DNA from 4 places in the Sphingomonas sp. CFBP 13603 genome. Region 2 is predicted to be linked to each of the others. Evidence: predicted binding sites of a transcription regulator. Region 2 holds the regulator's gene; each other region holds the start of a gene.
What was found. The regulator LexA, encoded in region 2, represses DNA repair genes until DNA is damaged. The targets are predictions, from matches to a motif close to GTTCCNCNCTTGTTCT.
Positions count from the first base shown of each region.

Region 1: the regulator LexA is predicted to act here: its motif matches at 6,108-6,123, upstream of IFR23_RS14690 (ribonucleoside-diphosphate reductase subunit alpha).
Region 3: the regulator LexA is predicted to act here: its motif matches at 5,837-5,852, upstream of radA (DNA repair protein RadA).
Region 4: the regulator LexA is predicted to act here: its motif matches at 1,721-1,736, upstream of IFR23_RS17410 (ImuA family protein).

Region 1 covers NZ_JADBIA010000010.1:4,771-12,353, reverse strand. Annotated here, with positions in the region: gene IFR23_RS14705 (EAL domain-containing protein) at 1-2,514, shown strand, start outside; gene IFR23_RS14700 (haloacid dehalogenase type II) at 2,593-3,318, shown strand; partial or broken gene IFR23_RS20650 (PAS domain-containing protein) at 3,424-3,888, shown strand; gene IFR23_RS14695 (ATP-binding protein) at 3,865-5,529, shown strand; gene IFR23_RS14690 (ribonucleoside-diphosphate reductase subunit alpha) at 6,202-7,583, shown strand, end outside.
Region 2 covers NZ_JADBIA010000005.1:137,121-144,703, forward strand. Annotated here, with positions in the region: gene IFR23_RS10350 (ComEC/Rec2 family competence protein) at 1-812, shown strand, start outside; gene lexA (transcriptional repressor LexA) at 1,478-2,152, opposite strand; gene IFR23_RS10360 (molybdopterin molybdotransferase MoeA) at 2,221-3,402, opposite strand; gene IFR23_RS10365 (energy transducer TonB) at 3,956-4,648, shown strand; gene moaC (cyclic pyranopterin monophosphate synthase MoaC) at 4,740-5,207, opposite strand; gene trpC (indole-3-glycerol phosphate synthase TrpC) at 5,204-5,995, opposite strand; gene trpD (anthranilate phosphoribosyltransferase) at 5,997-6,989, opposite strand; gene IFR23_RS10385 (anthranilate synthase component II) at 6,986-7,583, opposite strand, start outside.
Region 3 covers NZ_JADBIA010000002.1:103,233-110,815, forward strand. Annotated here, with positions in the region: gene aroB (3-dehydroquinate synthase) at 1-960, shown strand, start outside; gene IFR23_RS03310 (DUF2256 domain-containing protein) at 960-1,100, shown strand; gene IFR23_RS03315 (DUF423 domain-containing protein) at 1,186-1,512, opposite strand; gene IFR23_RS03320 (cation:proton antiporter domain-containing protein) at 1,509-3,269, opposite strand; gene IFR23_RS03325 (iron-sulfur cluster assembly scaffold protein) at 3,269-3,700, opposite strand; gene IFR23_RS03330 (CvpA family protein) at 3,697-4,263, opposite strand; gene radA (DNA repair protein RadA) at 4,452-5,822, opposite strand; gene IFR23_RS03340 (glycosyltransferase family 4 protein) at 5,926-7,077, shown strand; gene IFR23_RS03345 (DUF2218 domain-containing protein) at 7,241-7,531, opposite strand; gene IFR23_RS03350 (PadR family transcriptional regulator) at 7,528-7,583, opposite strand, start outside.
Region 4 covers NZ_JADBIA010000014.1:3,621-11,203, forward strand. Annotated here, with positions in the region: gene IFR23_RS17405 (Y-family DNA polymerase) at 1-1,026, opposite strand, end outside; gene IFR23_RS17410 (ImuA family protein) at 941-1,636, opposite strand; gene IFR23_RS17415 (hypothetical protein) at 2,248-2,853, shown strand; gene IFR23_RS17420 (hypothetical protein) at 3,615-3,761, opposite strand; gene IFR23_RS17425 (SDR family oxidoreductase) at 4,102-5,091, shown strand; gene IFR23_RS20340 (SDR family oxidoreductase) at 5,239-5,472, opposite strand; partial or broken gene IFR23_RS17435 (transposase) at 5,885-6,286, shown strand; gene IFR23_RS17440 (glycoside hydrolase family 127 protein) at 6,885-7,583, opposite strand, start outside.

The sequences.
Region 1 (7,583 bases), on a different contig from region 2:
CCGCTCACCTTCGCGGCGCAGGCGCTCGCCTGCGCGCTGCTGATCCTCCTCGGTCTCGTCGCGCCGTCCGCGGCCGGCCTCGGCGTGCTCGTGCCGGTCATCGGCATCCATGCCGCGATCCTCGGCTCGGTATCCTCCGCGATCTTCGGCCTGTTGCGGCTGCCGATGCTGCGCCGATGGCCAGCCTATCAGCGCAACCGCATTCTGATGCTCCTCGTCGCGTCGACCTCGGCGGTGTTGCTGTCGATGCTCTGGACCGTCGCCCATCTGCCGGCCGGCCCGTTGCAGCTCGGGTGTTTCGCCGCAGCGACGGGCGCGCTCATCGTCACCGCGGTCGGGGTCCATGCCGTCCGCGCCGCGACGCTCGGCCTGGGTATCGGGATCGTGCTGATGCTGGCGATCCTGGCCGGTGTCGGCGTGCCTCTCGGGGTCGCACTCCTGTTTCTCGGCTGCCTCGTGCTCGCGACCCGGCAACTCGCGCGGATCGATCACGAGATGGAACTCGGCCGCACCGAAGCGGCCGGCGAAGGACGGCGCGCGATCAGGATGATCGCCGAATTCGAGAGCTATGGCACCGGCTGGTTCTGGGAAGCCGATCGCCAGGGCCGCGTCACCCATCTGTCCGCCAAGGTCGCCGAAGACCTGGGTCTGGCGGATACCGCCGTGGGGCAGCCGCTGATCGACCTGTTCCGGATGGACAGCGATACGCCCGGCACCGAGCGGACGCTGGCGTTCCACATCGCGTCGCGTACGTCGTTTTCCGACTATTCGGTCTGCGCCGCGACCGAGGGCGCCGTCGAGCGCTGGTGGTCGATCTCCGGCCGTCCGGTCGTCGACGATCTCGGCCGGTTCCAGGGCTTCATCGGCTCCGGCAGCGACCTGACGGAACAACGCCGGTCCGAGGCGGAGATCACGCGCCTCGCGTTGTTCGACGGCCTCACCGGGCTGGCCAACCGCCAGCGGATGCGGCTGTCGCTAGACAAGACGCTTGCGCAGAACACCGGTCCGTACCGGGCCACGTCGCTGTTCCTGATGGATCTCGATCGGTTCAAGGCGGTCAACGATACGCTCGGCCATCAGGCCGGCGACGCGCTGCTGCAACAGGTCGCACAGCGGCTCCAGCGTGGCATCGCCGATGCGGGTCTGGTCGGGCGATTGGGTGGCGACGAATTCAAGGTGGTGCTACCTGGAATCGACAATCGCACCACGCTTGGTGCACTCGCGCGTGAGGTGATCGCGTCGCTCTCGGAGCCCTATTTCATCAATGGCGCCTCCGTCACGATCGGCTGCTCGATCGGCATCGCCATCGCACCCGAGGACGGCGACACATCGGAAACGCTCGTCCGCAACGCCGATCTCGCGCTCTACGCCGCCAAGGCCGACGGTCGCGGCGTGGCCCGATTCTATTCGGACGACATGCTGACCGGCGCACGGACGCGCAAACTGCTCGAAGACGATCTGCGCGCCGCGGTATCGCAGGGCGCATTCCACCTCTGCTATCAACCCGTCGTCAGCACGAAGACGACGCGGATCGTCGGCTACGAAGCGCTGATCCGGTGGTTCCACCCGACGCGCGGGCTTGTCTCGCCCGCCGATTTCATCCCGGTCGCCGAGGAATGCGGGCTGATCGAGGCGATCGGGGAATGGGTGTTGCGCACCGCGTGCATGGAGGCGGCGCGCTGGCCCGGCACCGTCCGCGTCGCGGTCAACGTCTCGCCGATCCAGTTCGCCAATCCGGCGCTGCCCGCGCTCGTCACCAGCGCGCTGGCGCAATCGGGAATCGCACCGGGCCGGCTGGAACTGGAGATCACCGAAGGCGTGTTTCTCGACGAGACGGCATCGTCGGAGCGGATGTTCAGGGCGCTGAAGACGATCGGCGTCCGGCTCGCGCTCGACGATTTCGGCACCGGCTATTCGTCGCTCGGCTATCTGCGCAACGCCCCGTTCGACAAGATCAAGATCGACCAGTCGTTCGTCAAAGGCGCCGCCGAACCCGGCAACCGCAACGCCGCGATCATCAAGGCGATCGTCACGCTCGCCGACACGCTCGGCATGGAGACGACCGCCGAGGGGGTCGAGGTGCAGGACGAGATCGATCTGGTCCGCGACCTCGGGTGCAGCCATATCCAGGGCTATGTCTATGGCCGCCCGGTCCGCGCGGACGAGGCGTTGCTGCAACTGGGGGTCGAGGATGCCACCGCCACCGCCAGCGGCTTCAAGGTGAGCCGTGCGCCGCGCACCAAGATGTTGCGCTCGGCGCGTATCATGATGGACGGCGTCCGCGGCGACGTCAGGATCCGCGACATTTCGACGTCGGGAGCGATGCTCGACGGGCTGCGGATCAAGGGCAATCCCGACGGCGTCGAAATGCAGATCGAACTGCTCGAGGACCAGATGGTCGCGGCCCGCGTCCGCTGGGCCCGCGGCGGCAAGGCGGGGATCGAGTTCCACGAGGCGTTCGACCTCGATAGCCTCAACCAGGGCCAGGGAACGCGTCTTCGTCGCGCGGGCTGAGCGATGGAACCGTCCTCCCGTGCCAGCCCGATCGGCTTTTAGCGGGAACCAACCGCCGTCGCCCGCCGTCTCTCCATCATGGTAAACCGCCTCCCGATCAGAGCCTTGGCCTTCGACGTGTTCGGCACCGTCGTCGACTGGCGCTCGGGCATCGCGCGCGACGCCGCCCCGATCCTCGCAAACCTCGGCCGCACCGATATCGACCCGCACGCCTTCGCCGACGGCTGGCGCAAACGCTATCAGCCGGCGCTCGAGGAGGTCCGCAGCGGACGGCGGCCGTTCGTCATTCTCGACACGCTCCACCGCGAGGCGCTCGAAGACCTGATCCGTCACCACGGCATCGACACCGCGGCGCTGGACGAGGCAACGCTCGTCGACCTGACTCACGCCTGGCACCGGCTCGATCCCTGGCCCGACTCGGTCGAGGGCCTGACCCACCTCAAGACGCGGTATCCGATCGTCACGCTCAGCAACGGCAACATCGCACTGATGCTGGAGATGGCACGCCGCGCCGGCCTGCCTTGGGACGCGATCCTCGGGGCGGAAGTCAGCCGCATCTACAAGCCGCTCCCCGAATCCTACCTCGCCACCGCGCGGTTTCTCGGCATCGCTCCCGGCGAACTCTGCCTCGTCGCTGCGCACCATAGCGACCTCGCCGCGGCGCGCGCCGCCGGCCTGCAAACCGCCTATGTCGACCGACCGCACGAATATGGCGGCCGCCCGGCACCCGACGCTGACGCCGCGCAGGATTGGGACCATAGCGTCGACAGCCTGACGCGATTGGCGGACGAACTGTGCCGATGACCCGCCGACCTGCCCGCGAACCGGTAGAAACGTGCGACGCGTCGCCGTATCGAACGCGCACCGGAGTAAAATTCGGCCCGGCGTGCGACCCGGCAGGAATTTGAGATGACCACACAGACGGCCGAGGCCGATTTCCTGACCGGTGGCGGCGAGATGGCCGAGATGATCCGCGTGCATGACTGGTCGTCGTCGCCGCTGGGGCCGATCGAGCACTGGCCGCAGTCGCTCCGTTCGATCGTCTCGCTGATGCTCGCCTCGGAATTCGCGATGTGCCTCGCCTGGGGCCCGGAACTCGGCTTCCTCTATAACGACCATTACGCGCGCATCATGCACGACAAGCACCCGCAGGCGCTCGGCCAGCGGTTTGCGGACGTATGGGCGGATGTCTGGAGCGATATCAGCCCCCTGGTCGACAAGGCGCTGGCGGGCGAAGCGTCGTTCTTCGAGAATCTGCCGCTCGTCACCGACCGCAAGGGCTATGACGAGCACGCCTGGTTCACCTTCTCCTACTCGCCCGTGCGCGACGAGAGCGGCGCGATCGCGGGCATGTTCTGCTCGACCTACGAAAGCACCGAGCGCGTCGTGACCGAACGCGCGCTGCGCGACGAGCGCGAGCGGATGAGCCAGATGTTCGCGCAGGCGCCGACCTTCATGGCGATGTTGCGCGGGCCCGAGCACCGGTTCGAGCTGACCAACCCCGGCTACGACAAGCTGATCGGCCACCGCGAAGTGCTGGGCCGCACCGTCGCCGATGCCTTGCCCGATGCGGTCGAACAAGGGTTCCTCGACCTGCTCGACGGCGTGTTCACGAGCGGCGACGCCTTCACCGCGCGCGGGATGCTGTATGCGGTCCAGGCCGAACCCGGTGGTCCGATCGACGACCGCTATGTCGATTTCGTCTACCAGCCGATCCGCGACGCGACCGGCGCGGTCGTCGGCGTGTTCGTCGAGGGCGCAGACGTCACCGATCGCAAGACGCTCGAACGCGACCTGCAATCGCTCAACGCCGACCTCGAACAGCGCGTCCGCGACCGCACGCAGGAACTGATCGAAGCGCAGGAAGCGTTACGCCAGGCGCAGAAGATGGAGGCGGTCGGCCAGCTCACCGGCGGCATCGCGCACGATTTCAACAACCTGTTGCAAGGCATCACCGGCAGCCTGGAGATCGTCCAGCGCCGCGTCGCGCAAGGCCGGGTAAGCGAACTCGATCGCTTCATCACCGGCGCGACCACCGCCGCCAACCGCGCCGCCTCGCTGACCCACCGCTTGCTGGCGTTCTCGCGCCGCCAGCCGCTCGATCCGCGCCCGGTCAAGGTCAACCCGCTGGTCGCCTCGCTCGAAGACCTGCTCCGCCGCACCACCGGTGAGCAGATCGAACTCGAAATGGTGCTCGCGGGCGGTCTGTGGACGACATTGTGCGATCCCAACCAGCTCGAGAACTCGTTGCTCAACCTCGTCATCAACGCGCGCGACGCGATGCCGCATGGGGGCAAGCTGACGATCGAGACGTGCAACGCGCACCTCGACGACCATTTCGCCGCCAGCCAGCGCGACGTCCGGCCCGGCCATTACGTGTGCATCTGCGTGTCCGACACCGGCACCGGCATGTCCGCCGACACGATTGCCAAGGCATTCGAGCCGTTCTTCACGACCAAGCCGATCGGTCAGGGTACCGGGCTCGGCCTGTCGATGATCTACGGTTTCGCGCGCCAGTCCGAGGGCTATGCGAGGATCTATAGCGAGCTCGGCCAGGGCACGACGATCAAGCTGTATCTGCCGCGCCATTACGGCGAAGCGGAGCAGGACGAGGCGCTGCCGGGGCTGACGCAGGACCACGTCACCGATGCGGGCGAGATCGTGCTGGTAGTCGAGGACGACTCGGTCGTCCGCGCGCTGATCGTCGAGGTCCTCGGCGAATTGGGCTATCAGGCGATCGAGGCGCATGACGGCCCTGCCGGGCTTGAGCGCCTGCGCACGATGGAGCGCGTCGACCTGCTCGTCACCGACATCGGCCTGCCCGGCCTGAACGGTCGCCAGGTCGCCGACGCCGGCCGTGCGCTGCGTCCCGACCTGCGCGTACTGTTCATGACCGGCTATGCGGAGAACGCCGCACTGGCGTCGGGCTTCCTGGAGCCGGGCATGTCGATGATCACTAAGCCCTTCGCGATGGAGGCGCTGGCGACGCAGATCCGGACGATGATCGAGGGCTGAGGCGGACAGGACGCGCCAACAACCGCCACCACCCCGGCGAAGGCCGGGGCCCAAGTGGAAAGGTGGTCGTAACGGCGCGCTGCGTTTCGTTATCACCGTCCCCCAATTGGGCCCCGGCCTTCGCCGGGGTGGGGCGATTTGAGGTTACCTTCGCATCACCACCGTTCCCCCGCGAAGGCGGGGGTCCAGGAATCAAGTAGGGCGACGTTCGTGGTTCCTGGGCCCCCGCCTTCGCGGGGGAACTAGAGCGGCCCCCCATATCCAGTGCCTACTCATACCTGCTCCGCTTGAAGCAACATTTGCCACCTTCCGCCCTTAAATAATTTTTCGTTCCCGCTTCGCCCCCTTGCGCTTCACGAACCCCGCAGAAGTCCACGCGTCGCGAATATCCCGCTCGCCCAACCCGCACCCGAACGCGACGAACCGAGCCCTCGACCACCCCCACACCCCCTTGCGTCTCTCCGCGCTTTGGCACAATCTCTTGGGGTTGCGTTCGGGGGCGGACCCAATCGCTGGTAGAACATCCCTCGCATAGCCCTATGCGAACCGATCATATGCGCGCCTTCCACCGCCGCGATGGTCACTTTTTGTTCTCCCGTTAGGGGCCGTCCGATGGTAGCATGGCGACATGACGCCGATTCGAACGAATACAGAACACTAGGAGCGGTTTCGATGGATTTCAGAGACAGCAGCCGGGATAGCGACATGACCACAGACACGATCGACCAAGCAGCCCCCACCATCGAAGCCGAGGCTCCCAAGGCGCCACGCCAGGCGCAGGACAGCCATTCCGTGCGCGCGCAGATTTACCCCGTCGAGGTCGATCACAGCCGCGACGCGCTGCTGACCGAATTCGGCAAGGACACGCTCCGGGATCGTTATCTGCTCCCGGGCGAGAGCTACCAGGACCTGTTCGTCCGCGTTGCCTCCGCCTATGCCGACGACGCCGGCCACGCGCAGCGCCTCTACGACGCGATCTCGAAGCTGTGGTTCATGCCCGCCACCCCCGTTCTCTCGAACGGCGGCACCGGTCGCGGCCTGCCGATCTCGTGCTACCTCAACTCGGTCCCCGACAGCCTCGGCGGGATCGTCGACACCTGGAACGAGAATGTCTGGCTCGCCTCGCGCGGTGGCGGCATCGGCACCTATTGGGGCAACGTCCGCGGCATCGGCGAGCCGGTCGGCCTCAACGGCAAGACCAGCGGCATCATTCCGTTCGTCCGCGTCATGGATTCGCTCACGCTTGCGATCTCTCAGGGCTCGCTGCGCCGCGGTTCGGCCGCCGTGTACCTCGACGTCTCGCATCCCGAGATCGAGGAATTCCTCGAAATCCGCAAACCCTCGGGTGACTTCAACCGCAAGGCGTTGAACCTCCACCACGGCGTGCTGATCACCGACGCCTTCATGGAAGCCGTCCGCAACGGTGACGAATGGCACCTCCGCTCGCCAAAGGACCAGGCGATCCGCGCCACCGTCGACGCGCGCTCGCTGTTCCAGAAGCTCGTCGAGACCCGTCTCCAGACCGGCGAGCCGTACATCGTCTTCGCCGATCACGTGAACAAGGCGATGCCCAAGCATCACCGCGAACTCGGCCTCAAGGTCTCGACCTCGAACCTGTGCTCGGAGATCACGCTGCCGACCGGCAAGGATCACCTCGGCAACGAGCGGACCGCGGTCTGCTGCCTGTCGTCGCTGAACCTCGAGACATGGGATCAGTGGAAGGACGAGAAGGGCCTGATCGAGGACGTCATGCGCTTCCTCGACAACGTCCTGCAGGATTACATCGACCGCCACGAACCCGGCATGGAGCGCGCCGCCTATAGCGCGGGCCGCGAGCGCTCGGTCGGCCTCGGCGTGATGGGCTTCCACAGCTTCCTCCAGGCGCGCGGCATCCCGTTCGAGGGCGCGATGGCGAAGTCGTGGAACCTGCGCATGTTCAAGCACATCAGCAGCCAGGCGAACGAAGCCTCGATGCAGCTCGCGATCGAGCGCGGCCCCTGCCCCGACGCCGCCGACGTCGGCGCGATGGAGCGGTTCAGCTGCAAGATGGCGAT
Region 2 (7,583 bases):
CGCTGGCGTTGCTGCTTGATGCCGGCGGGCTTGGCGCGCCGATCTGGTGGCTGGTCCAGCGATCACTCGATGCGCTGCTGTGGCTCGCGCATATCGTTGCTAGCGCACCCGGATCGGTGCGCTCCCTGCCAGCGATGCCGACGGCGGCGTTTGCGTTGATGATCGTTGGGGGGATTTGGATTGCCTTGTGGCGAACGCAGTGGCGGCGGCTCGGGCTGGTACCGCTGACGATCGGCGCGGTCTGGGCGCTGACGACGCCGGCGCCGGATGTTCTCGTGACCGGCGACGGGCGTCATGTCGCGGTGCGGACGGCGGCGGGGCTCGCGATGCTGCGCGATCGGGCCGGCGACTATACGCGCGACATGCTGGCAGAGAACGGCGGGGTGGATGGCGAGCCGCTGCTGCTGGCGGACCAACCCGATGCGCGGTGCAGCCGCGATCTATGCGTCACCGATATCGCCGCACGGGGACGGATGTGGCGGGTCCTCGCGACGCGCAGCGCCTATATGGTCCCGATTGCCGAGTTCCTTGCCGCCTGTCGCAGCGCCGATGTCGTCGTCAGCGAACGGGGCTTGCCGAAACGCTGTGTGCCACGGTGGCTGAAACTGGATCGCCGCATACTCCGTCGAACGGGCGGCGTCGCGTTGACCTTGGGGCGCGGGACGGTCGTGACCATCCTGAACGCAGGCGATCGCCACCCCTGGCGCGATCCGCCTCTCCTCGAACGCACCGCGCATTTGTTCGGGCCGCGACATGGCCGGTTTCACGGTGCTACGTCGTCGTTTCGCGCCAGCCGAGGCCGTCAAAAGTAGAAATGTTCACGCGAAGGCGCAAAGGCGCGAAGGTGATGCGATTCGGGACACCTTCACACCTCCATGAACGATAAGCCGACGTCGGTATTTCGGTGGTCTGCGAAGGCAGGTAGTCGCAAATCTAAACACCACATCTTCGCGCCTTTGCGCCTCCGCGCGAACACAATCACCCGTCGTTGCATGCGATCTTGGTGCAAAGAATTGGTTCACGCGGAGACGCGGAGACGCGGAGAAGGTTCTTGTACGGCAGGATGAATCGGACTGGCGACTATCTGTCTTACTTGCGAAAGACGTTTGGAATGGTTTCGTTCTCCCTAAGCGAAACACCTCCGCGTCTCCGCGCGAACCAATTCTTCGGCTGTGCGAGGGATTGGCGGCGATATGTTCGCGCAGAGGCGCAGAGATTGAGGGTTCGAGTCGAGGTCGCGCTTATGGATCGGAGCGTGAGAGGGTCTTCCGAATGATTGGCGGTGTTTGCTTGGGCGTGTCGAAGAACTGGCCACTTTTTCGACCGCTCCAAGCACATCGCTTAGTTTGCCGAAGAGGCCCGGTCGCTGCTGCCGGTAGGAAAGAGCGACTTGGCTTCCCGGCTTGGCTGTCGCTTCCTTAGCAACCCAAAACCGAGACCGGGCTGCGTCGCGATAACGCAGGCCGGTCTCGGCAACTCAGTCGTAGCGGCGGAGGATGCCGGAGAGTTTGCCCTGCACGCGGACTTGGGCGGGGGCGTAGCGTTGGGGGTCGTAGGCTCGGTTTGCCGGGTCGAGGCGGACCATGGCGCCTTCGCGGCGGAAGTATTTTAGGGTGGCTTCGCTGTCTTCGATCAGGGCCACGACGATCTCGCCGTCTCGCGCCGTTTCGGTGCGGCGTATCAGGGCGTAGTCGCCGTCCAGGATACCGGCCTCGACCATCGAGTCGCCCGAGACTTCCAAGGCATAGTGTTCGCCGGTCCCTAACAACGCAGCGGGGACGGCTAGCATCGTGCTGCCCTCGAACGCTTCGATCGGGACGCCGGCGGCGATGCGGCCGTGGAGGGGAATCTCGATGACGTCGTTGGCCGGCTGCGGCGTTGCGGCCGCGGGGGCTGCCTTGACGTTCGACGGCTTGGACGGCGTCTTCTTTTCCGGACGCTCGGGCATGCGCAGCACTTCGAGCGCGCGCGCGCGGTTCGGCAGGCGGCGGATGAAGTTGCGCTCCTCGAGCGCGCTGATCAGACGGTGGACGCCCGACTTCGACTTGAGGTCGAGTGCGTCCTTCATCTCCTCGAACGACGGCGAGACGCCGGTATCATTGAGGCGATCGTTGATGAAGCAGACGAGTTCGTGCTGCTTGCGCGTGAGCATGGCGGTTCTCCGTCCGGAACAGACTGGGAACTTCTATGGAACATAATTAACGCCGTCAAGCGCTCGCTTCACCCGATCACGAGGATTTCCGCCGATTCGCCTGTCTTTGCTACGGGCGCGTTGCCGGGGCGGACGATGAGGCAGGTCGAGCGGGCCAGTGTCAGGAGCATCGAACTGTCCTGGATCGTCGAGGCATAGGCTTTGCCGTCGCGCAGTTCGGCGCGGAGATAGTCGGTGCGGGCGTTGTTGGCGGGGAGGTCTTCGCCGAGGAGGGCGTGGGTCGACTGGGGGAGCGGGTCGCGTGCGCCGGCCATGTGCGCGACGACGGGTTTGACGAACAACGTCGCGGTGACGAACGCGGAGACCGGGTTGCCGGGGAGACCGAGCACCATCATCTCGCCGATCCGGCCGGCCATCATCGGCTTGCCCGGGCGCAGCGCGATCCGCCAGAAGTCGATGGTGCCGCCGGCGGCTTCGATCGCGGGGCGAACGAGGTCGTGGTCGCCTACCGATGCGCCGCCGGTGGTGACGAGCAGGTCTGCCTGAACGCTGGCGAAGGCCTCGCGGAGGATCTCGAGATTGTCGGGCAGGATGCCGAGATCGATGATGTCGACGGGCATGTCGGCGAGCATCGCGGCGAGCATGATGCCGTTCGATTCGGGGAGCGCGACGCCGTCGGTGATCGAGCCGGGGGGGACGAGTTCGTCGCCGGTGGCGGCGACGGCGACGCGGACGCGGCGGTTGACGGTGAGGCTGCCGTGGCCGCCAGTCGCGGCGACGGCGATGCGCGCGGGGCTGAGGCGGTCGCCGGCGGCGATGAGGCGGGTGCCGGTCGAGAAGTCGAGGCCCTTGCGCCGGGTGTTGCGGCCGAGCGTCGGGGGGCCTTCGCCGGCTAGGATCAGGGTTGCGCCGTCGCGTTCGGCTTCTTCCTGGACCATGACCGTGTCGGCGCCTTCGGGCATTGCGGCGCCGGTGAAGATGCGGGTGGCTTCTCTTGGGCCGACCTTGCCGGTGAAGGGGCGGCCGGCGGCGCTTTCGCCGATGACTTTCCAGGGGCCGGGGAGGTCTTCGAAGCGGATCGCGTAGCCGTCCATGGCGGACAGGTCGGCGGCGGGTTGCGTGCGGCGGGCGAGGATGTCCTCGGCGGCCCAGCGGCCGGCGGCTTCGCGCAAGGCCACGGTTTCGCTGCCGACGCGGGGGGCCATGGCGAAGAGGCGGGACTGGGCTTCGGCGACGGGGACTAGGGTCATGCGTAAGACTCTGTTTTCGGGCGGTTTGGGAAAGTGAAGTATAGGAAGTGTAGACGCTGGGAGCGTTTTGGCGGTTGGCGCTTTTGGGGTGTTGTATGGGGAAGCGCGGGGCGTGGGGGTAGGTTCCGTGCTTTGCCATGGGTTTGGTGTGTAGGACAGGTGTCGTTGCCGGGAGTGCGACGGCAGGGCGGTCTTTGTGACTGACTTGACTGCGTTAGATCGAACGTCGCTGCCACCTCCTTGTTTTCCCGCGAAGGCGGGAGCCCAGTCTGGGTCCCCGCCTTCGCGGGGAAACAAGGGTTGGGCGGAACGGTTGCCCTCTAATACTGTGGCCTTCCCAACTGGGCCCCGGCCTTCGCCGGGGTGGTGTTTTGATTTGGTCGCGGGCTTCTCCGGCGGTGACTGCCGAGTGCGGATGGGTCCTCGATAGCGTTCCTCGACCGTTGGCCAGCGCGGGTTCATCCGATGCGGGGCTTTGTTTGTCGGAAAGAGACACCAGATCAGCATGATGACACGCAATCACCCTCGGGCGAAAGACAGGATCGGGGCGGCGGTGGGTGCTGTCCTGTTGCCGGGGGTGCTTGGCTATGCGCTGCTCAACGGGCTGGTGGTGCCGATGCCGGCGGCGGTGACCGATGCGTTGAAGGTGTTCGATGCGGCGCCGCCTCCGCCACCGCCGCCCGAGGAGAAGGTCAGGCCTCGGCCTTCGCCTAGCCGGAAGCCCGAGGGGGCTGCGTCGCCGCCTAATTTGAAGTCGAAGGCTACCGAGGTGGTGGCGCCGCCGCCGGTAGTGCCGGTTGTGGTGCCGCCGCCTGTCGTGGTTGCGGAGAAGGCGGGGGTGGGGGCGCAGGCGACGGCGGGCGCTTCGGATATTCGCGGGCCGGGGACGGGAAGTGGCGGAGTCGGGAGTGGCACCGGGAGTGGGGGATATGGCGACGGCGATGGCGGCGGGGGCGAGGAGACGCCGCCGGAGTGGCGCAGCGGGCGGTTGCGGGATTCGGATTATCCGCGGGAAGCCGCCGAGACCGGGATTCGGGGGCGGGTGTTTGTGCGGTACTTGGTCGAAACCAATGGGCGGGTGTCGGGGTGCCGCGTGACCCGGTCGAGCGGGAGCCGGGTGCTGGATAATTTGACGTGCCGGCTGATCGAGCAGCGGTTTCGGTATGATCCGTCGCTCGATGCTGCGGGCCGGCCGGTCGAGTCTACGATCGTGGAAAGCCACGACTGGTCGATGGATGGGGATTGAAGTCCCAGGCTAGGCGCGTTCTGCTTGGCTTGCCCTCACCCTCGCCGCCTTTGGCGTCTTTCCCTCTCCCCTTTGGGGAGAGGGTTTTCTTCTACGCGGTCCAGTTGCCGGATTTGCCGCCGGACTTAGCGCGGACGCGGATGTCGGTGAGGACCATCGTCTTGTCGATTGCTTTCGCCATGTCGTAGATCGTCAGGAGCGTGACCGTGGCAGCCGTCAGGGCCTCCATCTCGACGCCGGTCTTGCCTTCGGTCGAGGCGGTGGCTGTGGCGGTCACGCCGGTTTCGTCGACGACCAGGTCGATTTCCACCTTGGTCAGCGGGAGGGGGTGGCAGAGGGGGATGAGGTCGCTGGTGCGCTTGGCGGCCATGATGCCGGCGACGCGCGCGACGGCCAGGACGTCGCCCTTCTTCGCGGTGCCGGCGCCGATCGCCGCGGCGGCTTCGGCGGACATGGTGATGCGGCCGGAGGCGATGGCTTCGCGGGCAGTCACCGCCTTGCCGCCGACGTCGACCATGCGGGCCGCGCCGGCTTCGTCGATGTGGGTGAGGCCGGTCATCCGACGAGCGCCCGAGTAGCGGCCTCGACGTCGTCTTGGCGCATCAGCGCTTCGCCGATCAGGAAGCAGTGGATGTCGTGTTCGGCCATCGCATCGAGTTCGGCGCGCGTCGTGAGCCCGCTTTCGGCGACGAAGGTGCAATCCTTCGGGGCCTTGCCGACGAGATCGTAGGTGCGCTGGAAGTCGACCGAGAAGTCGCGCAGGTCGCGGTTGTTGACGCCGATCAGGCGCGACTTGAGCCTCAGCGCGCGCTCCATCTCGTGCGCGTCGTGGACCTCGACCAGCACGTCCATGCCGCATTCTAGCGCGGAAGCCTCGATCTCGGCCATCTGGATGTCGTCAAGCGCGGCGACGATGATGAGGATGCAGTCGGCGCCGATCGCGCGGGCTTCGGTCGACTGCCACGGGTCGACCATGAAGTCCTTCCGCAGCACGGGGATCGAGACGGAGTCGCGGGCCGCGGTCAGATAGGCGTCGGAGCCCTGGAACCATTTTTCGTCGGTCAGCACCGAAAGGCAGGCGGCGCCTCCGGCTTCGTAGGCTCGGGCGTGGGCTACGGGATCGAAATCGGCGCGGATCAGGCCTTTCGAAGGGCTGGCTTTCTTGACCTCGGCGACCAGCGCGTAGCCGGTCTTGGCGTCGCCCTTCTTCGCATCAAGCGCGGCGCGGAAGCCGCGAGGCTTCGACATGCGGGCGATGCCGGCGTCGATATCGGCGAGCGAGGTCGTGGCCTTGCGCGCAGCGACTTCGGCGCGCTTGGTCTCGAGGATACGGTCGAGCATGGTCATGTCAGTAGGCGATCCAGCGGGCGAGCAGCGCGTCGGCGCTGCCGGTGTCGAGGGCGGCGGCGGCTTTGGCCGCGCCGTCGACGAGAGTGGGGACGGTGCCGGCGACCATCAAGGCGGCGGCGGCGTTGAGCAGGACGGCGTCGCGGTAGGCGCCGGCCTCGCCCTTGAGCAGGCGGCGGAGCGCGTCGGCGTTGTGGTGTGCGTCGCCGCCGCGGATGTCGGTGATGGCGTGGCGGGTGAGGCCGGCGTCTTCGGGGGCGACTTTGGCGGGCAGCGTTACGGTGCCGACCGAGGCGACGATGCTGGGGCCGGCGCCCGATAGTTCGTCGAGGCCTTCTTCGCCCGAGACGACGAGCGCGGCTTCGGTGCCGAGCTGTTCGAGTGCTTCGGCGTAGAGCGTGACGTAATCGGGGCGGGCGATGCCGATGAGCTGGCGGGTGGTGCCGGCCGGGTTGGCGAGCGGGCCCATCAGGTTGAAGATCGTGCGCTTACCGATGCGCTGGCGGATCGGGGTGATGCGCTTCATCGCCGGGTGGTGGTTGGCGGCGAACAGGAAGGCGATGCCGATCTCGTTGAGGCTTGCCTCCGCGGTGGCGCCGGCTCGGTCCATGTCGAGGCCGAGGACCTCCAGCGTGTCGGCGGCGCCGGCTTTGCTCGATGCGGCGCGGTTGCCGTGCTTAGCGACGGGGACGCCGCACGCGGCGACGACCAGCGCGACCGCGGTCGAGACGTTCAGGGTGTGGTGGCCGTCGCCGCCGGTGCCGCAGACGTCGATCGCGCCGGCGGGGGCGTCGATCGGGATCATCCGGTTGCGGAGCGCGCGCGCGGCTTCGGCGATCTCAATGCTGGTTTCGCCGCGGATCGCCAGATCGGTGAGGAAGGTGGCGATCGCGTCGTCGCTCGCGCGGGCGTCGAGGATGTCGGCGAAGGCTTCTCGGGCGGATTCGCGCGATAGGGGGGAGCTGGGGTCGGGAAGGAGCGTGGTGGTGGTCACATTCCCCTCCCGCTTGCGGGAGGGGTTAGGGGAGGGGCTACTTCCTTCGCCGAGGTCGTGGGTGCGGCGCTGCCCTCCCCCGACCCCTCCCGCAGGCGGGAGGGGAGTTGGTGGGGAATGTTCGCCATCTTGAGGAAGTTGGCCAGCATCGCGTGGCCATGCTCCGTTGCGATGCTTTCCGGGTGGAACTGCACCCCGTGGATCGGCAGCGTCTCGTGGCGGAAGCCCATCACCGTGCCGTCCTGCGCGGTCGCGTTGACGACCAGCGTGTCGGGGACCGCGTTGACGATCAGCGAATGGTACCGCGTGGCGATGAACGGCGAGGGCAACCCGGCGTACAGCCCGGTATCGTCATGGACGACGGGCGAGGTCTTGCCGTGCATGAGCCCGCCGCGTTCGACCTTGCCGCCGAAATGCTGGCCGATCGCCTGGTGGCCGAGGCACACGCCGAGCAGCGGCTTGCCGGCATCCGCGCAGGCCGCGACGAGATCGAGGCTTACGCCCGCCTCGGTCGGCGTGCAGGGGCCGGGGGAAATGAGGAACGCGTCCGCGCCCGACGACAGAGCCTGCCCGGCGGAGATCGCATCGTTGCGG
Region 3 (7,583 bases), on a different contig from region 2:
GTGCATCTCGCGACGTTGCAGGCTTCGCTGACTGCGGCGGGGATTGCATCCGAGGCGATCGTGCTGGCACCCGGCGAAGGCAGCAAGAGCTGGGCGACGCTGGAAATGCTGTGCGACCGGCTACTCGAACTCGGTGTCGAGCGCGGCGATCACGTCGTGGCGCTGGGTGGCGGCGTGATGGGGGATCTGGTCGGGTTCGCCTGCTCGATCCTCAAGCGCGGGTGCAACTTCGTGCAGATTCCGACGAGCCTGCTCGCGCAGGTCGACAGCTCGGTTGGCGGCAAGACCGCGATCAACACGAAGGCCGGCAAGAATTTGATCGGCGCGTTCCACCAGCCGGTGATGGTGCTGATCGACCCGCAGGTACTCGACACGCTGCCGATCCGGGAACTGCGCGCAGGTTACGCCGAGGTCGTGAAATACGGGCTGATCGACGACTTCGCGTTCTTCGAATGGTGCGAGGCGAATGGCGCAGCATTGCTGGCGGGCGACATCGGCCTGCGCGAATACGCAATCGGACACAGCGTTTCGGCGAAGGCGCGGATCGTCGCGGCGGACGAACATGAGACGAATGGGACGCGGGCTCTTCTCAATCTCGGCCATACGTTCGGGCATGCGCTGGAGGCGGAGACCGGGTTCTCGCAGGCGTTGATCCACGGCGAAGGCGTCGCAGCGGGTTGTTCGCTCGCGTTTGGGTTTTCCGCCGCGCAGGGGATCTGCTCTGGACAAGATGCGGAGCGCGTTGCGGCGCATTGGCGTGACGTCGGACTTCCCGACGGTCTGGCGGCGGCGAAGGTCGGCTCGAGCGGTGCGCGGTTGGTCGACCATATGCGGCACGACAAGAAGATGGCGGCGGGCACTCTGCCCTTCCTGCTCGCGCGCGGGATCGGCCAGACGTATCTCGACAAGACGGTCGACCTCGCCGACGTCGAGACCTTCCTCGACGCGCAGCCCCGCTGATGCCCAACGGTGTCGCCAAGCAAAACTTGCCGACCAAAGTGTGTCCGGCGTGCGAGCGGACGTTCACGTGGCGCAAGAAATGGGCGCGAGACTGGGACAGCGTGATCTACTGCTCCGACGCCTGCAGGAAGAAGCGGTAGCGCCAGAGGACTCGGAGCAAGTTTGTTCACCCGCGAAGGCGGGTGCCCAGACTGGGTCCCCGCCTTCGCGGGGAAACAATTTTGCCTAGCCGCGCGCACTCCAAGCCAGCCACAACCAGCCTCCGATCAACAACGCCCCACCGATCGGCGTGATCGCCCCGAACCAGCGCGGCGCACCCAGCGCCATCGCATACAACGTCAACGCGAAGATCGCGGCGCCAACGACGAACAACCACGCCGGCCCCCGCGCCTCCATCCGCACGGCAACAAGCGCCGCGACCACGTGGACGAGCTGATACTGCGCGCCGGTCTTCAACCACTCCGCCGCCGAGCCACTCGCGCCATGCGCCCCGAACGCCCCCGCCGCGACTGCGATCGCCCCCGACAAGGCCGCAAGAATGGCGATAATCATTGCGTATCATTCCCCCAGGGAAAGCGTTTCGCCGTCTCGGCACGCGCCGCGCGCATGTCACCGGAGTCGATCTGCAACTGCAACCGCTCCTTGTCGCGCGACCGGTATTGCTCCTCCGCACGGTCGATATCGGCCGGCGACACATCCAGCCCGCGCAGCGCGAGCCGCGCCATCTTCACCGCGGACTCCATCACTTCGCGCACAACCGCGGTCGCCGAGGTATTCTTCAACTTCACCAGAGCGCGGCGATCGAACGCACGCACGTAGATGGCAGCATCCGGGAAGGCCTCATGCACACCCTCGATCGTATCCGGATCGAGCTGGTCGCCATCCATGCAGAAGCAGATGATCTCCGCCTCCGCCGCGCCCGCCTGCCGCAACAGGTCGAGCCGCGTGCCGTCGCCGTAATAGACCTTCGCGCCGAACTCGCCCGCGATGTCGATCATCTCGATATCGGTGTCGATCAGCGTCACCGGGATATCCTGCGCGAGCAGCATCTGGCCGACCGTCTGGCCGAACCGCCCATAGCCGACGATGATCGCGTTCGCGCCGTCGACCTTGGGGCCGTCGCGCTCCTTCCCCGCGGCGATCGGCTCGGTCCGGAAGCGCCGCGTGATACCCATCAGGAACGGCGTCGTCGCCATCGACAGCGTGATGATCGCCCCGAACAGGCTGGCCGCCTGCGGTTCGATCAGTAGCCCGGCCTGCGCCTGCGCGAACAGCACGAAGCCGAACTCGCCCCCTTGGCTCAGCAACAACCCCAGCGCGAACGCCTGCCGCCACGTCATCTTGAACGCCATGCCGATGAGCATGATCACGCTGGTCTTGGTCGCGATCAGCGCCGCCGCCATCGCCATCACGAAGAACGGGCGCTCGGCGATCGCGTTGAGGTCCAGCACCATGCCGACCGCGAGGAAGAACAGGCCGAGCAGGATCGATCGGAACGGCTCGACATCTGCCTCCAGTTCATGCCGATACGGGCTGTCCGCGAGCATCACGCCGGCGATGAACGCCCCGAGCGCGGTCGACAGCCCGAGCCATTCCATGATCGCGGCGCTGGCGATGACGGTAAAGAGGCCGGCGAACACGAACATCTCGCGCTCGCCAAGGTTGCCGATCAGGCGGAAGAACGGGCGCAACAGGAAACGTCCCGCCACGACGAGGCCGACCACCGCGAGCACCGTGTAAATCGCCAGCAGCCAGCCGGGAGGTGCGTTGGCGTCCGCGGGGTTGCGGCTCATCGCTGCCACGATCGTGATGAGCGGAACAATCGAGAGGTCCTGGAACAGCAGGATTGAGAACGCCCGCTCCCCGAACGGGGTCTTCATCCGCCCCGACGAGCGCAGCATCGGCAGCACCTGCGCGGTCGACGACAGCGCGAGCGGCAGCCCGAGCGCGAGCGCGGCGGGAAGCGAGAACTTCGCCCCGACCCAGACGATCGCGGTGATCGCGAGCCCGCAGATCGCGACCTGTAGAAGGCCAAGACCGAAAATCTCCTCCTTCATCTTCCAAAGGCGTGACGGGTTTAGTTCGAGGCCGACGATAAACAGCAGCAGCGTGATGCCGAGCTCGGCGAACCCGAGCTTAGATTCCGCATCGCCGACCAGGCCAAGCACATGCGGCCCGACGACCGCACCCGCGACCAGATACCCCAGCGTCGCGCCGAGCCCGAGCCGGCGGAACAGCAGCACGAACATGAGACCGAACCCGAGCAGCACGACGCCGTCCCGCAGCAGCGACGGCGAAGCCTCCGCCATCAGACCTTCGCCTTTGCAGCGGTGTCGGCAGCCTCGGCCGCGGCCTCAAACGCGAGCCGGATCGAAGGGTGGCGCGCGGTGTAGTCGAGTGCGGGGGTGAAGATATCCATCCCCGGCCAATCGGGCGCATCGCCCTCGCGCGCAAGCCATGCCGTCAACGCGTCGCGCACAGCGGCGAGTTCGACGGGGGTGCGGCCGAGGATGTTCGCCGCCAGCAACGACGACGATGCTTGGCCGAGCGCGCAGGCGCGAACCAGCAGACCTACCTCACTGACTTTGCCGGCTTCGTCGACCGCGACATCGATCGTCACGCGGCTGCCGCAGATCGGCGAGCGTCTCTCCGCGGTCGCCATCGGCTCGGGCAGGCGTTCATGGTGCGGCATCGTCGCGGCGAGGCGTAGGATCTCAGCATTGTAGAGGGGCGCGCTCATGATTTCGGCTCGCTTGCGTTATCGGATCGGGAAGGCGGCGTGGTTGCGCCGAAAACAGGTTTGCCGCGGCGGCGGCGGTCGACGAAATCGGCAATCCCTGCGCTGGTCGCGTTGAGCAGCGGATAGGTTCGCGACGTCGTCATCCAGGCAGGCCGGCGCGACGGGCCGCCACTCATCGTGTCGATGACGAGCGTCGCGAGCAGGAAGACGAGGCTGGCGAGGATAAGTCCCTTCAGCGCGCCGAACCCGAAGCCCAGCGCACGGTCGACCGGGCCGAGGATCGAGGTCCGCGTCCGCGCGCCGATCGCGTTGGCGACCAGCCGCCCGCCGATATACGTGACGCCGGTGATGATCGCGAACGCAAGCACCGCGGCACCACCGACTGTGCCGACCATCGGCGACAGCGCGGCGGCGAGCGGGATGTGGAACAGCTTCAACATCGCCACCATCGCCACCCAGGCGAACATCGACAACACTTCGGTGACGAACCCGCGCAGCAGCCCCAGCACCGCGGACCCGGCGACGGCAATCAGGACAACGATGTCTAGGGCGGTGAGGTTCATGCTCTCTGGAATAGGGACGCGAGGCGCGAACCGCTAGTGCGAGCGTTCCCGCCGGCGCTGCTCAGTCCCGTCATTCCCGCGGAGGCGAGAACCCATAACCGCGAACGACGCGATCCATGCCTTCCCCTCGAGGTTATGCATCCCCGCCTTCGCAGCGGAACGACGCGCCGCTGCCCCCTGCGATAAACTTACCCCCGTCCCATCATGTGATCGACGAACGACGCGAGCGTCTTGAAGCCCGACAGCTTCATGCCGCTCTTCTCGCCCGTCATCGACGCCGGCACCAATGCGCGTTCGAAACCGAGCTTGCTCGCTTCCTTCAAGCGCAGCGGGCCATGTGCGACCGGGCGGATCTCGCCCGACAGCGCGACTTCGCCGAACGCCACCGCATCGACCGGCACGGGACGCTCCGACATCGCGGAAATGAGCGCCGCCGCCACTGCGAGATCCGCCGCCGGGTCCTGCACGCGATACCCGCCGGCGATGTTGAGATACACTTCGGCGTTGGAGAAACTCAGTCCGCACCGCGCTTCCAGCACCGCCAGGATCATCGCAAGACGCCCCGAATCCCAGCCGACCACGGCGCGTCGTGGCGTCGCGCCGGACGCCAGCCGAACGGTCAGCGCCTGGATCTCGACCAGTACCGGCCGCGTTCCCTCCAGCGCCGGGAACACCGTCGCCCCCGTCATCGCATCGTCGCGGTGCGTGAGGAACAGCGACGACGGATTGCCGACCTCCGCCAGTCCTTCCGTCTGCATCGAGAATACGCCGATCTCGTCGGTGCCGCCGAAGCGGTTCTTGATCGCGCGGAGGATGCGGTATTGGTGGCTGCGCTCGCCTTCGAACGACAGCACCGTGTCGACCATATGCTCAAGCACGCGCGGACCGGCAATCGAGCCGTCCTTGGTGACGTGCCCGACCAGAACGACCGCAGTCCCGCGCTCCTTGGCGAACCTGATCAGCTCCTGCGCCGACGCGCGCACTTGGCTGACTGTGCCGGGCGCGCCCTCGATCAGGTCGGAGTGCATCGTCTGGATCGAGTCGATCACCAGCATCGCGGGCGGCCGCGTCTGCAACGTCGTCAGAATATCGCGTGTCGAGGTCGCCGCCGCGAGCTGAACCGGCGCATTGCCAAGCCCGAGCCGCCGTGCGCGCAGGCGGACCTGGTCCGCGGCCTCCTCACCCGAAACATACGCGACCGATTGCCCCGCCAGCGCCATCTTCGCCGCCGCCTGCAACAGCAGCGTCGACTTGCCGATACCGGGATCGCCGCCGATCAGCGTCGCCGAACCCTCGACGAACCCGCCGCCCAGCGCACGATCGAGTTCGGCGATCCCGGTCGCCATACGATCGGGCAGCTTGATCTCGGCATCCAGCCCGACGAGCTGGATCGCGCGGCCGCCGGTCTGGAGGTTATGCTTCGAATGGAACGGGGTGGCGGCGGTGTTTGCCTCCTCGACCAGCGTGTTCCACTCGCTGCAATCGGCGCATTGCCCCGCCCAGCGGTGCGACACCGATCCGCAGGCCTGACACACGTAACGCTTCTGGGGTTTCGCCATGCCGCCGATGTACGAGAACGATACGGGAACATCAATGGGGCGCGCGTGCGACAAGTTGCGGATTTAGTGGCGCTTCGGGAAACCCGGCGTTATCCGCGCGACGATGCAAGCCACCGACCTGCGCATCGCCCTGTTCAGCGGCAACTATAATTACGTACGCGATGGCGCAAACCAGGCGCTCAATCTGCTCGTCGGCCATCTGTTGGCGAAGGGCGCGACGGTGCGTGTCTATTCGCCGACCAATGCCAGGCCCGCCTTCCCGCCGACCGGCGATCTGGTCGCGGTGCCATCGCTTCCGCTGCCGGCGGGGCGTGGCGAATACAAGATGGCGCGCGGGCTGCCCGCCGCGATCCGGCGCGATCTGGATGCGTTCGCGCCGAACATCGTCCATGTCTCGGCACCCGATTTCCTCGGCCACCGCGCGATCAGCTATGGCCACCGCAACGGCATCGCGACGGTCGCGTCGCTGCACACACGGTTCGAGACGTATTTCCGCTACTACAAGATGGCGTTCTTCGAGCCGATCATGGTGAGGATCCTGACGCGCTTCTACAACCGCGTCGACGAAGTGCTGGTGCCCGGGCGCGGCATGGCGGAGATCGTCCGCGACTGGGGCGTGACGACGCCGACCGCGATCTGGTCGCGCGGGGTGAACCACGACCGTTTCACGCCGACGCGCCGCGATCTCGAGTGGCGCCGCGCGCGCGGCATTGCCGACGGAGAGGTCGCGGTCGGGTTTCTCGGGCGGCTGGTGAAGGAAAAGGGTCTCGACGTCTTCGCCGACGTCGTCCGCGAGCTGGAACAGCGCGGCGTGCCGCACAAGGTGCTGGTGATCGGCGAAGGACCCGCGCGCGACTGGTTCGCCGCGCGCGTGCCGGGTGCGGTGTTCGCAGGGTTCCAGTCTGGCGATGATCTGGGACGCGCGGTCGCGTCGATGGACGTGTTCTTCAATCCGAGCGTGACCGAAACGTTCGGCAACGTGACGCTTGAGGCCATGGCGGCGGGCGTTCCCGTCGTTGCCGCGCGGGCGTCCGGCGCCGTCGGATTGGTCGATGACGGCGTGACGGGATTTCTCGTGCCGCCGAGCGATATCGCCGGGTATGCGGATGCTATCGGCCGGATCGTCTCGGAGCCGGGGCTGCGCGAGACGATGGGATGGGCCGGGCACGACAAGGCCGCCGGGTATCTGTGGGATACGATCAACCAGTCGGTACTGGATACGTATCTCGAGGTGATGGTGCGGCGGGGAGGCTAGCCCCGCCTGCCACGCTTAGCGTAATCGATTCCCATACCTCGAAACCGTCACCCCAGCGAAAGCTGGGGTATTCCCGTTGGCGGACGATGCGACCCGAAGGGGGAGATCCCAGCTTTCGCTGGGATGACGGCTTGGGGGGTAGGATGACGGTTTGGGGACGCTGTCAGACCATAGCCCAGTCGAACGTCAGCGGCGCCTCGCGGAAAGCAAACCGGTCGAGATGGCTCGACACCACCCCACGCATCCGCTCCACGTCCTCGGCCTCCGGCACGGTCAGCGCGACGTCGAGCGTTTCGCTGTCCGCACGCATCTCCAGAACCGCCCCGTTCGGGAAGGCGATGCGACCCTCTTCCTCCGAGAAGGTGACCTCCATCTTGTGGCTCCAGTGCTTGGCGAGCTGCTGGAGATACTTGCTGGCCGAATGCGTCGGCACTCTCGCGACCGAGACGCTCACTTCAAGCGCTCGATCTTCTGCGCGGCTTCGTCGAGCAAGGCCGCGACTTCGT
Region 4 (7,583 bases), on a different contig from region 2:
TTCGAGCAACCGGCGCTCGACGACCGGCATGACCTCGTCGGTACGCGGCGTAATGGGTTCGGCGACCGCGCCAAGGGCCTGATCGAGCCGCGTGATCGTAGCCAGCCCCAGCCGGCGTGCCAAAGGTCCGCGTGCAACCGGCAGGAGATCAGCGACGCGTTCGAAGCCGAACTTGCGCGCGGCGACGAGCGCCGTGCCCGGGAGGCGCAGAGCGGCAACCGGCAGGCCGCTCAGCGCTTTCATCGTTCTCCCTGCCGGGACGATCGCGATGTCGGCAGACCCAAACCGGGCAACGGCGTGGGCAGCGCCCGGAGTGTCTGCCACCGCCACGCGCGCCGTGAATCCGGCACGCTGGCAAAACGCGCGCAGACGCCGGCAGAACCGTTCTTCCCCGCCATGGAGATGCGCGCAGCCGGTCAGGTCGAGCCACAGCCCGTCGGGTGGTGTGGCTGCGGCGATCGGCGACCAGCGGCGCACCGCGCGTAGCGCGAGCTGATCCAGCATCGCGGCATCCGCCTCCGTCTCGGACGATCGGATGTCGAGATCGGACACCAGCGCACGCGCATGGGTCGCGGCCATCCCGATCGTGATCCCCAACGCCGCAGCGCCATCGCAGGCGGCCACTACCTCTTCGCGCCGGCCGACTTTGCTGACCAGCGCGAGCGGCGCACGGTGAAACGCGGCAACGGTCGCCGCGACCCTGTCGTGACTGTCCGCTGGCGCAGGCCCGTGGAACGGATGGTTTGCCGCTTCCGAACGTCGGCCAAGTTCGCGCATGGGTGGCCTGGCATGGGCAGGAAGCAGTGCGATCTGACCTTCCACATCCTGCTTGGTCGGCATGTCAGCGCGCGCCCAACGCGCACCGGGCCGCCACCCGCCGCCCCGCGGTACCGAACATGCACCGGGATCGTCGTCGACGGGAAGCTGAAGGGCTGGCCGCTCAGGCGGCCGCGTAGCGTGCCGGTCCAGCCGTCTCAGCCGCTCGATGGCCAAGTGCGGCAGGAACAGCGAGACAACCCGTCTCATCGCAGCCCTCCAAAATCATCGAAAATGCTTCGCCGCCACGCTGCCGTGCGACCTCGACCTGCCACCGCGATCGGCCGACGCCGGCAACACCGAGGCGCTCAGACGACGCACTGGCGATCCGCCAGCGCGTCCAGGCCGCGGACGGCTCGGCGAGCGGATCCTGGTCGCGATTACGTCTGCGTCGCAGGATGAGTACGGGAATGTCGGCATCAGCCGCCACGAGTTGCAGGCGCCGGGTTACGACCATTGACATCCGGCTTACCTCGGCGATCACCGCCGACGGCGTTCCGTCGCGCACCGCATCTTCGACGACCGCGAGCAAGGCCGCATCGTCACGGGGTTGTGCATGGATCAAGTCGGCAGGCGATAGGCCCGCCTGTTCGAGGCCAGGGGCATAGAGATCGTTGCGACAGCTCACCCACAGCACCGGTCCGCCTGTGTGGACCGCCTCTCGCGCGGCGATGCCTGCCAGGAACAGCGTTGCCGCGGCATCGTCGACCATCGAACAGCTTAGTGCGGCGACCTCGTGCAGTGCTCCAGCGCGAAGGCCCCTGCTTGCGAGGCGATCGTCGAGCGCAGGGATACCGAACGGCATGATGCGGTGATCCATCACCGGCGTTGCGATTGTCCGCAGGTGGGCGATGCTGGTCGGCAGGGACTCGAGGGCGGTGATCATGATGTCTAGACTCTACATGTTCCCTTTATGTTCCGTTACCAAAACCGTTTGGTCAAGCGTCAGACTCGAGACTCATGTGGATAAACGTTCCGGCTAGGAACGCTGCGAAGCGCGTCTGGCTATGTATCGCGGAGGCGGGCTGTCGGACCTGCGCGTATCCGAACGATTGTCGTCAGGCATGCGATCAATGTGTGGGATCCAGACCGTTTCCTCGCAGTGTCGAGCCTCGTAGATACCGCCGCTGTCATCAAGCTGGCCAGGGAACGAGTTTGGTTTAACCTTTCTCCAAGTGCATGAAATGCAATCCGGATTAGCCAGGTTTGCAATCGCCATTGCCCGGTCTGCCGGATATCAAGATAACGCCTTTCAGGCATCCTCTCCTAAAAACTTCTAGGGTCGCTTTTGGCGGCCCCTTTTTTTGTCTGAAGGCGGTCGGCACAGCTTATCCGGTGCTCTGCGCTACCGGGGGTTCGCGTACAGCGATCGGCTGTCGTCGAGCATGCTGATGCGTGTCCAGTCCGCTTGGACGGACCGACCTGCGGCCGTTGGCGCCCGCCTTTGTCGCGGCGCAGCCCAGTCTTGAGGTATTCGTACGCCATGCGCGAGAAACCAAGGATCGCACCCCTCGGCGTGAGATGGTTCGTGAGCAATTCAAGGCGCTCTGGGACGAAGTTCGCGGACCGGATGCCGTCAGTTCGGCAACGTGGACCGGGCGCCCTTCCCTACGCGAGCATGCCGCTTTCATTCAGGCACTAGCGCCTGTTGCCCTGGAAGCCGTGCAACGGCTGATCGACGATGAGGAACTCGCTTGCGACAATGGTGGGCCGGTCGATGCCGATCGCGCGGTAGCGCTGCAGCAGCTGAAGGCGCTGCATCGTGCGCTGGGCGATCTGATCGCGGCAGTCGATCAAGGTCGATCGCTCGAGCCGGTGTTGGAACGGCTTGGGTTTGTCCGCCAGGAGGCGAAAGTCGCGATCGGTAAGGTGACGGCAGCGCTGCCCGTGACGACGTCGGCGCTGATCGCGTTTGGCAGCATTGTCGGCATCGTCGAGTTCTTCGTCGGCAATGTCGTTGTTGCGGTCGCGGCCGGGGGGATAGCAGGCAATACGCTTAAGGACGCGATGCTGAGGAAGGAGACGGGCCCTAGTTAGTAGACCAGCGAATTGGTTATGTCTTTACCTCGTAAACTGGGCCGCTTCCCGATGTATATTACAGGCCCGATTAAGAAATGCTCTCATGCAAGCAACAGAGTTCGGAGTAAACGAAACATCTTGGCCATCCCCGCGATCAGATATCTGGCCGTCAGCGAGCAGATGAGCAAGCCACCGGCGCCCGACAGCCATTGATGCTCCAGACATGTCTATCATTCTATTTTTGGTCATCATCTTGTTATTCGATGTGGTGACGAAAAGATGCAGCAGCATATTTCAGGCAAATTCGTCAAAAGTTTCAGACGGATAGCTATCCTGACGGACTTCACGAACGCGAAGAAGGCTTTGGGCCATCTGGCCTCGTTCATAATCGCCGATCATTTGGAACCATAACATAGATTTATTGTTTTATTTAACTCAATTTTGCCGGTAGCTGGCATTGGAGGGAAGTATGATGCCAGACGGTCAGGCAAACGGGCAACTTGAGCTTTGCGCAGCAATTGACGCGGCACTTGTGCTCGCGGATCGTGAGGGCATGACGGCCGCTGCTGCCCATTTAGCGCAAGCGCGTGAATTGGCTCATTGTTACGACAATACTAGGATCAATCAAATACACGAGTGAGTCAAAGCCACCAATTTGCGCTGCATTGGAGATTCAAATGTGATTAGTTTACAAATGCTTTGTCGGGTAGAGTCAATATGTTTGGCTACTCATCGTGGAACAATCAGTACAAGCCGCCTTCTTCTCTTTTTTCGGCTCCTTACTTTTGAGCCTGTTCGATATCGTGAGAGTTTTGCTTTTCAACCGGATGTTTGTCTTCGACGCTGTCCCCGGGACCTTTATTGCTATCCGGCTGCTCGTTAACGTCGGTCTCAAAGCCCGGTTCTTCGTCCTGTGTGGCGGCCATGACTATTCTCCTTAAGCGTATGTAACGATCCGAGAAGGCACACGGTTGCTACTGCTCGTCACGCGGTAGTGATGTTCGGCAAAGCGATCTGCAGGACCCGGTCTTGCGGACGCATGCGCCGTTCTATGCATTCCGACATCAGAAGCTCGTTCATTTACGCGTTCGGCGTCGCAAGAGTAGCTAGGGAGGACAAATACCGCTCGCAGACGGTCATCCGTCTTGAAGAAAATTCGTTTTTTTCGATTGTGCGCACAGAAAGCGAGGCGCGCGTAGCGGCCGAAACTGGAACAGAAGCAGTCGTTTAGCGCTTGGGGTCGTGATCATTCCGGGAGCTATGACCATGACCGATACCACACGACGCACTTTCGTGACGGGGGCAGCCATTACCGCCGGTGCCATCGCCGCAACGGCCGCAAACGCTGCAGCGCAAAGCGGTGGCAGTAATGCCGCGACGACACCGGCAGCCGCAGCGTATCCCAAGCCCCCCTACCCCGTCCAACGGCAGCCTTGGCCCGGTCTTGCGTCAAAGATGACACCGCGACCCGATCACGGCGAGAAAAGCTACAAGGGTTCAGGCAAGCTGGCAGGCAAGAAGGCCCTGATAACCGGCGGGGACAGTGGCATTGGTCGGGCTGCAGCGATTGCGTATGCGCGAGAGGGCGCGGACGTTGCAATCAACTATTTGCCCGCCGAAGAACCGGACGCGCGCGAAGTCGTTGCGTTGATCAGGGCCGAGGGTCGCAAGGCGGTCGCAATTCCAGGGGATCTGCGCGACGAACGTTTTTGCCGCCGGCTGGTGCAGCAAGCCAGCGAACAGCTTGGCGGGCTCGATATCCTGGTCAACAATGCGGCCCGTCAGCAGACGCGTCCGGGTATCGCCGATATCTCGAGCCAGGATTTCGACGATACGATGAAAACCAACGTCTACGCGCCGTTCTGGCTGACGAAGTCGGCACTCGAACGGATGAGTGCTGGCGCGGTGATCGTCAACACGTCCTCCGAACAGGCTGGCAATCCTTCACCGGACATCGTCGACTATGCGCTGACCCGTGCCGCGGTGCTGAACTTCACCAAAAGCATGGCCAAGCAGCTTGCCAGTCGCGGTATCCGCGTGAACGCAGTTGCGCCGGGCCCGTTCTGGACTCCGCTGCAGGTTAGCGGCGGGGCGACGCCGGAGAAGTTAAAAAGCTTCGGTGAGGACTCGCCAATGGCGCGCGCCGGCCAGCCAGCTGAGATTGCTGCACTGTACGTTGCCGCAGCCGATCCGTCCCTGAGCTATTCGACGGGCCAGATTTTCGGATCAACTGGCGGAAATGGGCAGCCGGCGTAAAATCGGAAAAGCGGGTGGTCCGTACCGGGGCGAAGATCGCCTGCTCGGGTTCTCGTAGGCCTGACCGAGTAAAGTACATCTAAGCGTGGGAATTTGGCCGGTACCGCGTTCAAAGCCAGCGGGCTTTTCGCCCGCTGGCTTAGTGCGTCAGATTTGAGCCAACCCTCCGTCGGTGAACAGCCTGCTGCCTGTCATGAAGCTGCTATCCGACGATGCGAGAAATGCCGCGGCTGCCGCGACTTCGGACGGGTCGCCGACATGCCCAATCGGCGTGGTAGATCCCATCTCGATCATGGCATCGCGACCGACAACCTCGGCCGCCAGCTCGGTGAGCGTTGGTCCTGGCGGCAAAACATTGATACGAATACCCGTACCACGCAAATCCTGTGCCTAGCTTCGCGCGAGGTTACGAACAGTAGCTTTTGAAGCGCTGTAGATGCTGAACGCAGGCGTTCCCATCACATCGGTAGTCGAGCCGGTGGATGATTGAACCGCCTTGGCCCATCAGCTTCAAGCCCTTCTGCACCGTGAAGATCGTGCCCTTCACATTGATGTCGTAGGTCTCGTCGTAATGCTCGGACGTGATCTCGGTGCACGAGGGCGCGGTCCCAGCATGTGGATCAGCGTCGAAAGCGAGCCCCTGCAGCTAGGGAAGCAACCGACTGCAATCTTTCGAAAAATGTCGGTCAGGGAAGGGTTCCAATCGGCGCCGATCTAGTCCCCTACCATGTAGGTTTTCGAGTAGTTCCAATAAACTAGCGATACTTTGCCATGGCAGAGCTTTCGACGCCGATCCACAGCGAAGCGGCTTATGACGATACCTGGTGTTGGTCCCGTGATTGCGACGGCGCTGGTTGCGCTGGCGCCGGCCGCCAGTACTTTCCGCCGCGGGCGAGACTTTGCAGCCTGGCTCGGCCTCGTCCCACGGCAGCACTCCAGTGGCGGCAAGGAGCGGCTGGGGCGAACGACCAAGATGGGCGAGCGCAGTTTGCGACGACTTCTAATCCTGGGCGCGAGCTCGGCAACCAAGGTTGCGGCCCGTCACCCCGACAAAGCCGGAGCGTGGTTGGCCGGCATGCTGGCGCGTAAGCCTCGCATGCTGGTCACCGTCGCGCTGGCCAACAAGATGGCGAGAACCGTCTGGGCGCTGATGGCGCACGGCGGCTCCTACAGAGCTCCGGCCGCGGCGGTGTAACCGCCGAGGCTTGAGGCGTCAGGGATGCAAGGAAAGGTCAGTAGAGAGGTATGGCGCAACGGTCAGAAGACGGGGTCGGGAAAACCAGTGAAATGTCCAGGCGCCTTGAGCGCGCACTAGCGGTCTGGACCCGATCCGCGATCTCCATACAGGCCAGCAGCCGTGATGATGGCTGCATCAACAGGCCAGACACACGGAAGCACCTGAACCTGCGCGAACAAATCTATCGAAAACCCCTTGTATCCAGCGGGGCGTCCACACACGGACATTCACGGGCATCTCGCCTATCCCAACTTTGGACGCCCGTTAATGTGGTCGGAACGCCACGTAGGGCGTTGATTGCCCCATAGAATTAACTCGAATGAGGCTCAGTGCACCGGTGCCGATCAGATCAGTCGGTCACGGTAGCGTCCAGTCGGTTTGGTCGCAGATTGGCGCACGGGTTGTTGAACGATTTGTCGGTATAACCTGTAGGGGTACGAGTGGGGGGTGGTTCGCTGCTGTTTCGAGGCCGAGTCGCATCATCTTGGCAGCGGTTACAGGACCAACGCCATAGAACCGAGCCACCTACAGCGCCCTAACCCAACCCGATCCCATCTCAAGCTGTCTTTATCCACACTAGAGATCGCCCTCTCCGGGGTATAGGGGATCTTGATGCTTGCTGATTTGCCGACTTAGCGCCGGTTTCTGCCAGTGTTGCGCCGGGAGCATACTCGACATTGACCTGTTTACCTGGAAATTCGGGTATCAGGCCGCCATCGCGGTTCCCGCGGGCAAAATTGGGGACCGCTAACATCGGTGATCCGTCCGTCCATGTTCCGCGAACGACCGTCAATCCGCCAAGCAAACCCGGACGCCACTCGGCGTTTAGCGGCGTCGCAGATAGGGCTAGGTCTAAGCGGGGCTGATCGACACGCTCAACGTTGTAGATCAGTGGGCCGTACCGAACCGCCACCTTTCCACGTGTTGCGTCGATCCTGTCGTCCGCAGTCACGCGTTGTACGACCATCGGCAACTCCAGTTCGATCCGGTCGCCGCGCCGCCATTTACGGGTGATGACGGCATAGCCCTTATCGATCTCGGGCGTCATCGGCTTGCCGTTTACCGACAGGCGTAGCAGCCCCTGAACTTCCGGCTCGGACGTGTAGAGCGCACTCGTCTTGCGGTTCGGAACGCGAACGCGCACCGAAAATCTTCGCGCTTCACTAGGGTTGACGGTAATGGCGACCGCACCCTTCCATGGATAGTCGGTTTCCTGGACCATCTCAACACGCGTGCCGGAGACAACGCCCACATC